2 linked regions of the Nodosilinea sp. E11 genome follow. The protein of the gene in region 1 interacts with the protein of each later gene in a pairwise test. Links are inferred from orthologs where the notes say so. Each region holds a gene or a part of one and is shown in the gene's direction. Other genes may lie near its edges. The genes, in order: purT and crtE.

What was found.
Region 2: the proteins of purT (region 1) and crtE interact in binary tests that used the Escherichia coli proteins (3 or more experiments, as listed by UniProt). The link is inferred for Nodosilinea sp. E11 from one-to-one orthologs.

What each region holds. Positions count from the first base shown.
Region 1 is NZ_CP136520.1:3,777,669-3,781,088, forward strand. Bases 1-2,937 are described here. They hold purT (formate-dependent phosphoribosylglycinamide formyltransferase), read left to right. Parts: upstream 1-833; coding sequence 834-2,042; downstream 2,043-2,937. Other genes in these bases: pilM (type IV pilus assembly protein PilM), read right to left, coding at 1-441; RRF56_RS18945 (sugar ABC transporter substrate-binding protein), read left to right, coding at 2,305-2,937. Also shown: more of RRF56_RS18945, read left to right, coding at 2,938-3,420. UniProt on the Escherichia coli protein: Involved in the de novo purine biosynthesis. Catalyzes the transfer of formate to 5-phospho-ribosyl-glycinamide (GAR), producing 5-phospho-ribosyl-N-formylglycinamide (FGAR). Formate is provided by PurU via hydrolysis of 10-formyl-tetrahydrofolate.
Region 2 is NZ_CP136520.1:5,192,268-5,199,393, reverse strand. The notes cover bases 1,617-4,499. They hold crtE (geranylgeranyl diphosphate synthase CrtE), read left to right. Parts: upstream 1,617-2,534; coding sequence 2,535-3,464; downstream 3,465-4,499. Other genes in these bases: RRF56_RS25220 (hypothetical protein), read right to left, coding at 3,970-4,499; RRF56_RS25225 (divergent PAP2 family protein), read left to right, coding at 3,480-3,935; folD (bifunctional methylenetetrahydrofolate dehydrogenase/methenyltetrahydrofolate cyclohydrolase FolD), read left to right, coding at 1,617-2,482. Outside these bases: nadB (L-aspartate oxidase), read right to left, coding at 1-279; photosystem II complex extrinsic protein PsbU, read right to left, coding at 431-862; RRF56_RS25240 (hypothetical protein), read right to left, coding at 1,041-1,463; more of folD, read left to right, coding at 1,616-1,616; more of RRF56_RS25220, read right to left, coding at 4,500-4,800; RRF56_RS25215 (MgPME-cyclase complex family protein), read right to left, coding at 5,054-5,386; RRF56_RS25210 (pyridoxine 5'-phosphate synthase), read right to left, coding at 5,505-6,221; RRF56_RS25205 (hypothetical protein), read left to right, coding at 6,352-6,498; ATP-dependent chaperone ClpB, read right to left, coding at 6,539-7,126.

The sequences.
Region 1 (3,420 bases):
CAGCAGCACCTGCACCTTCTCAATGCCGTCTTCATCGACGAAATAGCCAAGTTTCTGGTAGTCTACGTCGGCTTCTTCCCGGGGAAAAGGCAGGTAGAGACTGGCTTCTTGGTTAAGCACCATTTCTCGCAGCTCGTCATCGTCGAGCTCGGCGGGCACCGGAATCACGCGGGTAATGGCTCGGCCTGGAATTGAGGTGGTGGCTTGCTTAACCTTCAGCTTGCTTTCGGTCAGCACCATTTGAATGGCGTCGGCCATGGCAGCCGTGTCTAAGATCTGCCCTTCTTCATAGATGCCCTCCGCCAGTTCTACCGAGGCCAGGGTGTCTAGCTTGAGGGCTGTCCCCTGCTTTTTGATGTGGGCTAAGTTAACTTTTTCCGGGGTCAGCTCAATGCCAACACCCCGAGGCTTGCGATTAAAAATGGCTTTGAGACTATCCACGGCAGTATCCGAAAAACAGGTGGGTAACCAGAAAACCTGCCCGGTCAATACGACAACCAAGCAGACCCAAACAAACCAGCTAACTCTCTAGAGAAGCGACGTTGCAGATGCTTCAAGAGAGCTACAGTGGCTTAGCAACCATCCCTGGGGAAAAAGTGCTAACGAATGGTACACAATTTAATTCAGAATTTCCACTTTTCTTCTTTAAGGGATAGAAAACCCGATCTCCCGACTACGCACCCGATGATTTCGTTGCTGCTTCTGGCAGAATGCCGCGCAAACTATCGCTTGGCATCACCAGCGATGTTACACACAATTCTGAAAAGTGAGCACTTAATATTGAGAAAATATTGCTTGCCTGCCGTATTTCTTCACGCTTGGAGTCTCTCCCTATGACCGATCCTGTGACCGTTCTCGGTACCCCCCTGCAAGACAAGGCCCAGCGGCTGCTGCTGCTCGGCTCGGGAGAACTCGGTCGGGAGGTAGCTCTGGAGGCCGTGCGCCTGGGGCTGGAAGTGGTTGCCGTCGATCGCTACGATCGCGCCCCTGCCATGGCCCTAGCCCATCGTCGCCACGTAATCGACATGCTCGACGGCGAAGCGCTGCGGCGGGTAGTTGAGCTAGAGCGCCCCAGCCTGATTGTGCCGGAGGTGGAGGCGATCGCCACCGATACCCTGGTCGCTCTAGAGGCCGAGGGCTGGCGAATCATCCCCACCGCCCGCGCTACCCAGCTAACCATGAACCGTGAGGGCATTCGTCGCCTGGCGGCAGAAGCGCTGGGGCTAAAGACCTCACCCTTTCGCTTTGCCAGCACCGAGGCCGAGTATCTAGAAGCGGTGGCAGCCATTGGCTTGCCCTGCGTGGTCAAGCCGATCATGAGTTCGTCGGGCAAGGGGCAGAGCACCGTACGGCAAGAAACTGAGGTGTTACCCGCCTGGAAGTATGCGGCAGAAGCGGGCCGGGGCAAGAGCGATCGCGTCATCGTAGAAGGGTTTGTGCCCTTTGACGCTGAAATCACGCTGCTGACGGTGCGGGCGATCGACGGCACCCACTTCTGCCCTCCCATCGGCCACCGCCAGGAGTCTGGTGACTACTGTGAGTCGTGGCAGCCCTGTGCCCTGCACCCAGACACCCTAGCGGCCTGCCAAGCCATGGCCAAAGCCGTCACCGATGCCCTGGGCGGCTGGGGCCTATTTGGGGTCGAGCTATTTATTGCCGGAGAGGCAGATCAACCTCAGACTGTTTATTTTAGCGAGGTCAGCCCCCGCCCCCACGACACGGGCATGGTTACCCTGGTCAGCCAGCACCAGTCAGAATTTGAGCTGCATGTGCGGGCGATCATGGGCCTGCCCATTGGCGAGATTTCTCTGGTGCAGCCCGGTGCTTCGGCGGTAATTTTGGCCCCTGGCCAGAGTGACCATCCCTGCTACTCCGGCCTCGATCAGGCGCTTCAGGTGCCCACCAGCAAGGTACGGCTGTTTGGCAAACCTACGGCCCATCCTCACCGCCGCATGGGGGTAGCCTTAGCCCTGGGCGACACAGTGGAGCAGGCCAAAGAACGGGCGATCGCCTGTGCTAGCGCTGTGCAGGTCATCCTCTAGGGGAAGCAAGCATTCGCTGGATTGGTCCTATAGATCCACCAATGCCGCCCACTTTAAGGGAAAATGAACAACCATATTGCAGCAAAAATCTTGCAGCAAAAATCCTTTGGTAGGGGCATTGCACTGCAATGCCCCTACGTCTAACCTGTTTTAACTGTACAGACGTTTGAAAGCCATTCACTCGTCAGCGCCCCTAAGCGTTTGGCTGAGTTGAGGTTGACTGCGTTGCGGTAGCCCCTCTCTTTAGAAACCGAACCCACCCATGAAACTACGCCCCTATGCCCGCTTTGGTTTGTTTGCCCTGCTGGGGCTGATGCTGAGCTGGCTAGTGGCCTGTGGCAGCGGCCAGCCCACCGCCACGGCTCCCGCCGATGGCCGTCAAGAGGTCGAGTTTTGGACGATGCAGCTTCAGCCAGACTTTACCGACTACTTCAACGGGCTAATTGCCGACTACGAAACCCAAAACCCCAACATCACCGTGCGCTGGGTCGATGTGCCCTGGGCCGATATGCAGAGCAAAATTCTCACCGCCGTCACCGCTAGCACCGCCCCCGATGTGGTCAACCTTAACCCAGACTTTGCTGCTCAGCTAGCCAGCCGCAACGCCTGGTTGCCCCTCGATGAGCGGGTTTCTGAAGCCGATAAACAGGTCTACTTACCCAACATCTGGCAGGCCAACACCCTCAACGGCCAAAGCTTTGGGTTTCCCTGGTACCTGACTACCAACGTCACCCTCCACAATCAGGCGCTGCTCGATGCAGCGGGCGTCGAGCCGCCCACCACCTACGCCGAGTTAGCTGAGGTCGCCCGCCAAGTGAAACAGGCGACTGGTAAGTATGCCTTCTTCACCACCTTTGTGCCCGAAGATGCCGCCGATGTGCTGCAATCCTTTGTGCAGATGGGAGTTGACCTAGTCGATGACCAGGGCCAGGCCGCCTTTGACACTGCCGAGGGGCGGGCCGTTTTTCAGTACTGGACCGATCTCTACCAGCAAGAGTTGCTGCCTCGGGAGGTGCTGACCCAGGGCCACCGCCGTGCGATCGAGCTCTACCAGGCCGGAGAAGTTGCCCTGCTCTCAACCGGGGCAGAATTTTTCCCCACTATTGAAGCCAACGCCCCCGATATTGCTGCTGTGACTGGCAGCGGCCCCCAGATCACCGGCGACACTGGCAAAACCAACGTGGCGGTGATGAATCTGGTGATTCCAGCGGCGACCGACGTGCCCGAGGCGGCGATCGACTTTGCCCTGTATGTCACCAACGACGCCAACCAGCTCAGCTTTGCCCAAGCCGCCAATGTGTTGCCCTCCACCGCCGGTGCTTTAGAAGACAGCTACTTTGCCGCCGAGGGCACCAAGGGAGTTGACAAGGCCCGCTCG
Region 2 (7,126 bases), 1.4 Mb from region 1 along the record:
TACCGCCGCTGGGTCGCACAGCCCAGCCCCAGCCACCAACGTGTCGGCTACGTGCAGCGACACGCGATCGTCAGCGCCGATCGCCGCCGCAATACCCCCCTGGGCCCAGTCACTGGCAGAAATCGACAACGTATCTTTGGTCACGAGCCCAATACGCCACTGGGCCGGAATCGATAGCGCCGCGTACAGTCCGGCGGCCCCGCCCCCAATCACTAGCACGTCAAAACCCTGGTCATTGCCGCTGGGGGGCTGGGGTGAAGCTAAGTCAGGCTTGGTCAAGGGCAGCTCCCAAAGATGCTCCAACAATTAAAGGCTCAGGCAGGGGTCGTTAAGGCCTTAACTACTAAAAGCCCTGGCCAGTCGGGGTTGACCAATAGGGTCAACTCGACCAGCCAGGGCCACTAGGGGTAAGCGCAGGTAAAAACCCGGCCTACTTATAGACACCGTTGTTAAAGCGGTCAGCCCCTTCTACCAGGGCAGGGTCAGTTACGGTAACGGTGAAGTTGTCTAGATTGGTCCGCAGAATGTTGAGCTGCTGCTCACTGAGACCGGGCAGATCGAGCACATCTTCAACGTCGTCGTAGGGGGCATTCAGCAGAATTTTGCGGGCCAGGGTGGGATATAGCCCCGGAAACTTTCTAAAGCTCTGCACGTTGGCATTGTTCAAGTCAAGCTTATTCCCGTATTCCGTTTCTAGCTTAGCGTCTACCGCATTTTTAGGTGAGGTCTCTGCCAGCCAGACCATGGCCTCAAGGGGGGCGTTTAGCAGATCTGCCCCGGAGATGGGCTGCGCTACAGCAGGGCTGCTTACCCAACCAAATAGCACCGCCAGCGCAACAAGTAGGCCAACCAGTTGTTTCATTTACCCTAATCCTCTCCTACCAGTGTGAATGTCTTATACACAGCATTTCTAAGAGACTACCATTTTCCATGCCCCTGCAACGGAGAAAGAAGGCCGTTGGGTAGGTAGGGCCATGCTCGGGGCGATGCTTTCCCCAACGGTGACTTACCGGTGCGGTTCGCCCAACGCACCCAAGCAGCTATTCCAGAGGCAGGCGCTCTAGCTCTTCGGCGTAGTATGCGCCAATGTCTTGCCCCTGAAGCAAAATTTGCTCGTACTGAATGGTGGCCCTCAGGGTGGTTTGGCTACCTAGGGCGGGGGGCGGGGTCGCGCTTAGCACCCAGATCGAACCCGACTCGTCGACCAGTTCATAGAGGCCCTGGCCCACCAGGGGAATCTGGCGCTCGACGGTGCCGGTCAAAAACACCGTTGCATGGCGGCTTTGGCTAGCCTCGCCAATGGGGGTCACCGGGTCGAGCCAGGCAAGGCCGGGCCAGGTGCTGAGGCGATCGCGCAACCCGTAACCCACCGTCGCATCCACGCTGGCCCCGCAGCTGGTCACAGCCACCAGGGCCAACCCCACTACCCCGTAGTATGTACAACGACGTTTTAAGCAGTTCATAAAGGCTTAATTCGGCAGTTACTGGCGATCGCTAGCTCCCAGAGGTTCAAAATCTGAGACACTGGGAAGACGTCGAATTTTTCCCTGGGCCGAGCTTGCCCTGGGGGTTCGACCACGATCGGTTCCGAGATACAGGTTAGCGCACCCCGGCCATGACCCTACTGCTCGACGGCAAAGCCCTAGCAAATCAAATTCAAACCACCCTAGCCACCGAGGTGGAGGCCCTCATTGCCCAAGGGCATCGCCCCCCTGGGCTGGCGGTCATTATGGTGGGCGACAACCCGGCCAGCGCCGCCTATGTCCGCAATAAAGAGCGGGCCTGTGGCCGAGTCGGCATTGCCTCCTACGGCAAACACCTGCCCGCCACGGTGTCTCAGCAAGCGGTCGCCGATCTGATTCAGCAGCTCAACGCCGACCCCAACGTCGACGGCATTTTGGTGCAACTGCCCCTGCCCGACCACCTCGACGCGGTGGCGCTGCTGCACACCATCGACCCCGACAAAGATGTCGATGGGCTGCACCCGATCAACCTAGGGCGGCTGGTGCGGGGCGAACCGGGCCTGCGTAGCTGCACCCCCTACGGCGTGATGCGGCTGCTTGAGGCCGCCAACATTAACCTGGTGTCGGCCAACGTGGTGGTGGTGGGGCGCAGCATTTTAGTCGGCAAGCCCATGGCCCTGATGCTGGTAGAAGCCAATGCCACTGTTACCCTGGCCCATTCTCACACCGCCGATTTGCCCGCGCTGATGCAGCAAGCTGATATTCTAGTGGCGGCAGTGGGTCGCCCCGGCATGATTACCGCAGTCGATGTCAAACCCGGTAGCGTGGTGATCGACGTGGGCATCAATCGGGTAGAACAGCCCGATGGCTCAGCCCGCCTGGTCGGGGATGTGGATTTTGCCTCGGTGCAACCGGTGGCCGGAGCTATTACCCCGGTGCCCGGCGGGGTGGGGCCAATGACGGTGGCCATGCTGCTCGAAAATACCGTCACTAGCTATCGCCAACGCCTCGCTGCGTAGGGGCTCCCGTTACCCCTTATGCTTGTCTACGTTCACTCTGCCAGATGCCGCTATGGTGCCCACCAACTCCCTCGATTCTAGGCCATCACCTCCTGGCCAGTTTGACCTAAATGCCTACCTGGCCGAGCAGCGCCAGCGGGTAGAAACGGCCCTCGACCAGGCTTTGGCCCTGCGTTATCCCGAGACGCTCTATGAGGCCATGCGCTACTCGCTGCTGGCGGGAGGCAAGCGCCTGCGCCCCATTCTTTGCCTGGCCAGTAGCGAGCTGGTGGGGGGCAGTGTTGAGGTGGCGATGCCCACCGCCTGCGCCCTAGAAATGATCCACACCATGTCGCTGATCCACGACGATTTGCCCGCCATGGATAACGACGACTACCGCCGGGGTCGCCCGACCAACCACAAGGTCTATGGCGATGACGTCGCAATTTTGGCCGGTGATGCCCTACTCACCTATGCCTTTGAACATGTGGCTACCCAGACCCAGGGAGCTGCGCCCGAGCGCGTGCTGCGGGTGATTGCTGGGTTGGGTAAGGCCGTGGGCGGCGAAGGCCTGGTGGGCGGCCAAATCGTCGATCTAGCCAGCGAAGGCAACCCTGATGTGACCCTCGAAACCCTAACCTACATCCACAACCACAAGACGGCGGCACTGCTCGAAATCTCAGTCACGGCTGGAGCGATGCTGGCCGGAGCCAGTGACGAGGAGATCGAAAACCTGCGCCAGTATGCCCAGCGCATTGGCCTGGCGTTTCAAATTGTGGACGACATTCTCGATATCACCTCGACCCCCGAGACCCTAGGTAAGTCGGTGGGCAAGGATGTAGCGGCCCAGAAGGTAACCTATCCCAGCCTCTGGGGACTAGACGAATCGCGTCGCCAGGCTGACCAGCTGATTGAGGCGGCCAAGGAAAGCTTGGCTGGTTTCGGAGACCTGCGCCAGCCGTTGGTTGCGATCGCCGACTACATTGTTGCCCGTACCTACTAGGGTTTGTCTGAGCCGATGGAAAGTTTTACCGAGATTTTTGACAACCACGTGCTGATCGTGGCGCTAATTGCCTGCTTTACCGCCCAGGGGCTAAAAGCCATTATTGAACTGGTGCGCCATCGCAAGCTCAACCTGCGAGTGATGGTGGGTACTGGCGGCATGCCCAGCGCCCACTCGGCCCTGGTTACGGCTCTGGCCTGCGGGGTGGGTCAAACGATGGGGTGGGCTAGCCCGCTGTTTGCCGCCACCTCAGTCTTTTCGATCATTGTTATGTACGACGCGGCGGGGGTGCGTCAGGCGGCGGGCAAGCAGGCCAAGGTGCTCAACCAAATCATTGACGAGCTGTTTCAAGAAAAGCCCGAACTGCGAGAAGACCGCCTAAAAGAACTGCTCGGCCATACCCCGTTTCAGGTGATTGCTGGGTCAATTTTGGGGGTGATGGTGTCTTGCCTGGCGGCTCCGGCCTATTGATGGCTATACCCTAAACGTTAAGCTTGACGCTGCCCTAGGGGCGATCGCCGCTTCGAGCCGGTAGAGCCACTGCCGGGGTGAGCATCACCACCTCCTGGCTATCGACAATAAAGCCCGGAATGTTGAGACTGCTGAGCACCGACAGGGTAGAGGCAGCCCCCTCAACGTTGGGGCTATGGGCAATGAGGAGATAGGAGCGCTGGCGATGGACAGCCAGCCCAACCGCTTGACCGATCTGACGCTGAATGGCGATCGCAGACTCAGGCTCAAATTGGTAATCGACCAGCACCGCAAAACCGCTGCCCAGGGGTTGCGGGGCGTAGGCCGTAAGCGCTGGCGTTGTGGCAGGTCTGGTGCCGTTGGTTGCAGTACCGTTGGCCGGAGTGCCGTTGGCCGAAGTACCGTTGGTCGAAGTGCCATTACCGGCGGGTGTTGGGCTAGTCGTGGGGGGGGCGGGCTGGGCAGCGGTAGTTGCCGGACGAGCCACAAAGGCTTGCAACCCCTCCACCTCAGTCATATATTGAGCCCAGGCGTTGGCGTTCTCGAGGTTGCTAAACCCCCCCGCCCGCACCACAGTATCGTTGAGGTATTCGCAGACAAGGACGGTGCTGTTCGACGGCAGCAGGTTTTGCACCCGATTGCGCTCGGCCTCGGTGTTGCTGCGCACCAGTAGCAAATATTCGTTGGCCGCCGGGGGTGGACAGGGCGGGAACTGGGCCTGGGCCGACTGCCAGAACCCTACCAGCGGCGCGAGCAACAACCCCAGGGCGATCGCCCCAGGTTTGAAAAGATGCTGCCAAGAAGACTGTATCCGTGCGCCGCTGCTCCGTTTCAAACCCGTTACCATCACTTTTGCTAACGCCATAATCTGCCAGCGATTCTAGCCTAAACCACCAATCTCGGGGCAAAGATTCTAGGTTTTGATCTTATTTATACGCCAATCTTACTGATTGACCGCCTCCCCTGGGAGTGGGAATGGGGTTTGAGAGCGCCTTGAGGTTTGGACAGCAGGTTTAGAGATCAGGTGCTAGAAAGCACCTTAAACCTGGCACCTCAAACCTGACACCTTAAACCCCAATCCCCCATGGCAACACCCAGGGCTATTTTCGGGGCCGGTGCTATGAGGCGATCGCCTCTAGAGAGGCCAAGGGGTCGGGAATGCTGGCGGAGGGAGCTTCAAATTCGCCAGTGCCAACGTACTCAAACCGCAGCTTGACCCAGACAATAAATTGCTTGCTGGTGGAAACCAGGGCCACGGCGGGCTGAGGGCAGCTAGCTTTAACGCTAGCCATTTCTGGGGCGTCTAGAAAGGCTGGCGATTTGACCAACCAAAAATTGACAGACTGCTCCTGCTCTTGGTAGTGGCGGCGGCGCTCTTTTAACACTTCTTCGAGGGGTTCTTCTTCTAGCAAAAATTTTTGACTGGCAATGGCGTAGTAGTAGGTGGTCATGGGGTTCTCCTTTAAGGTTTCGGGTTTCAGGTCTGGGGTGTCCGGTTTCAGGTCTGAGGTGTCCGGTTTCAGGTTCGGCTTAATCCTTAAACCTGACACCTGAAGCCTGACACCTCACTCATCCCTGAATGAGCGTTTTCATCTCGCGGACGGCGCGCTCCAGGCCCACTAGGGCGGCGCGGCTGATGATGCTGTGGCCGATGTTGAGCTCTTCTATGCCGGGAATCCGCGCCACCGGCACGGTGTTCCAGTAGGTGAGGCCGTGGCCAGCGTTGACTCGCAGCCCCAGTTCTAGGGCCTGGGCGGTGCCCTGGGCGAGAATGTCGAGCTCACGGGCGCGATCGCCCTCCTGGCTGGCTTCGGCGTAGGGGCCGGTGTGCAGCTCAATGAACTGCGCCTGGGTGTGAGCTGCCGCGTCAATCTGGTCGGCGGTAGCGTCGATGAACAGACTGACCGGAATCTCTGCACCCTGGAGGGTAGTGACCACAGCCTTAATCCGCTCCAGCTGGCCGGCAATATCTAACCCGCCTTCGGTGGTCACCTCCTCGCGCCGCTCGGGCACGAGAGTGACATAGTCGGGCTTGAGATTGAGGGCAATGCCAACCATTTCATCGGTGGCGGCCATCTCCAGGTTTAGGTGGGTGCGCACGGTCTGCCGCAGCAGGCGCACATCACGGTCTTGGATGTGGCGACGGTCTTCGCGCAGGTGCACGGTGATGCCGTCGGCCCCCGCCAACTCGGCTAACACCGCCGCCGCCACGGGGTCTGGCTCGACGGTGCGCCGCGCTTGGCGCAGGGTGGCAATGTGGTCAATGTTGACTCCCAGGGTAGGCAAGCGATCGCTCCCAAACAGCTACAGAATCTACAATCTATGATCCTATCCTAACGACCTCCCCAATGGACTTTAAAGCTGACGCAGCACATCAGCCAACCAAAACTGCGCCCAAAGCCGAATCAGCCCAGAGGTGGTAGGCTGCACCTGGCACGACAAGAGCGATCGCACCCATATCTGCTTTTTCTCGGTGCAGACCTTCCAGTGGCTGGCCCTGCGCTGGCAGGCCCCACTCACCATCCTTGGGCAGGACGTTATTTTGCTAAACAAACCAGGTTAGGCAAGTCCCTCTGGATCGGCGGTCTTGGGAACCTAAGCGGCTAGCTACCCACCACCGATTCCACCTTGGCCGCCGTTTCCTCCACGGCAGGGGCCGGTTCTGGAGCAGCGGGTTCTTGGTGGCTAAACACCAGTTGGCCCTCCTGCAAGTCGACCACGATGGTTGAACCTTGGGCAAAGGTCGTCTCTAGAATTTTGGTGGCAATGGAGTTTTCGAGCAGTCGCTGAATCGCCCGCTTGAGGGGGCGCGCGCCGTAGACCGGATCGTAACCGCTCTCGGCAATGAAATCGATCGCCGGATCGGCAATCTCTAGCCCGATGGCTTGGTCGGCCAGGCGGCGCTGCACCCGCCGAATTTGCAGAGCCACAATCTTGCGCAACTCGCTCTTCCGCAGGGAGTGGAACAAAATTAAATCATCGACTCGGTTGAGAAACTCAGGGCGAAACTGTTTTTGCAGTGCCTTGAGCACCTGGGTACGCATCTCGTCGTAGCGATCGTCGTCGCCCGCCAGCTCTAAAATGTGGTCGCTGCCCAGGTTGCTGGTCATGATCACCACGGTGTTGCGGAAATCGACCCGGTGGCCCTGGGAGTCGGTGATGCGGCCATCGTCGAGTACCTGCAAGAGAAT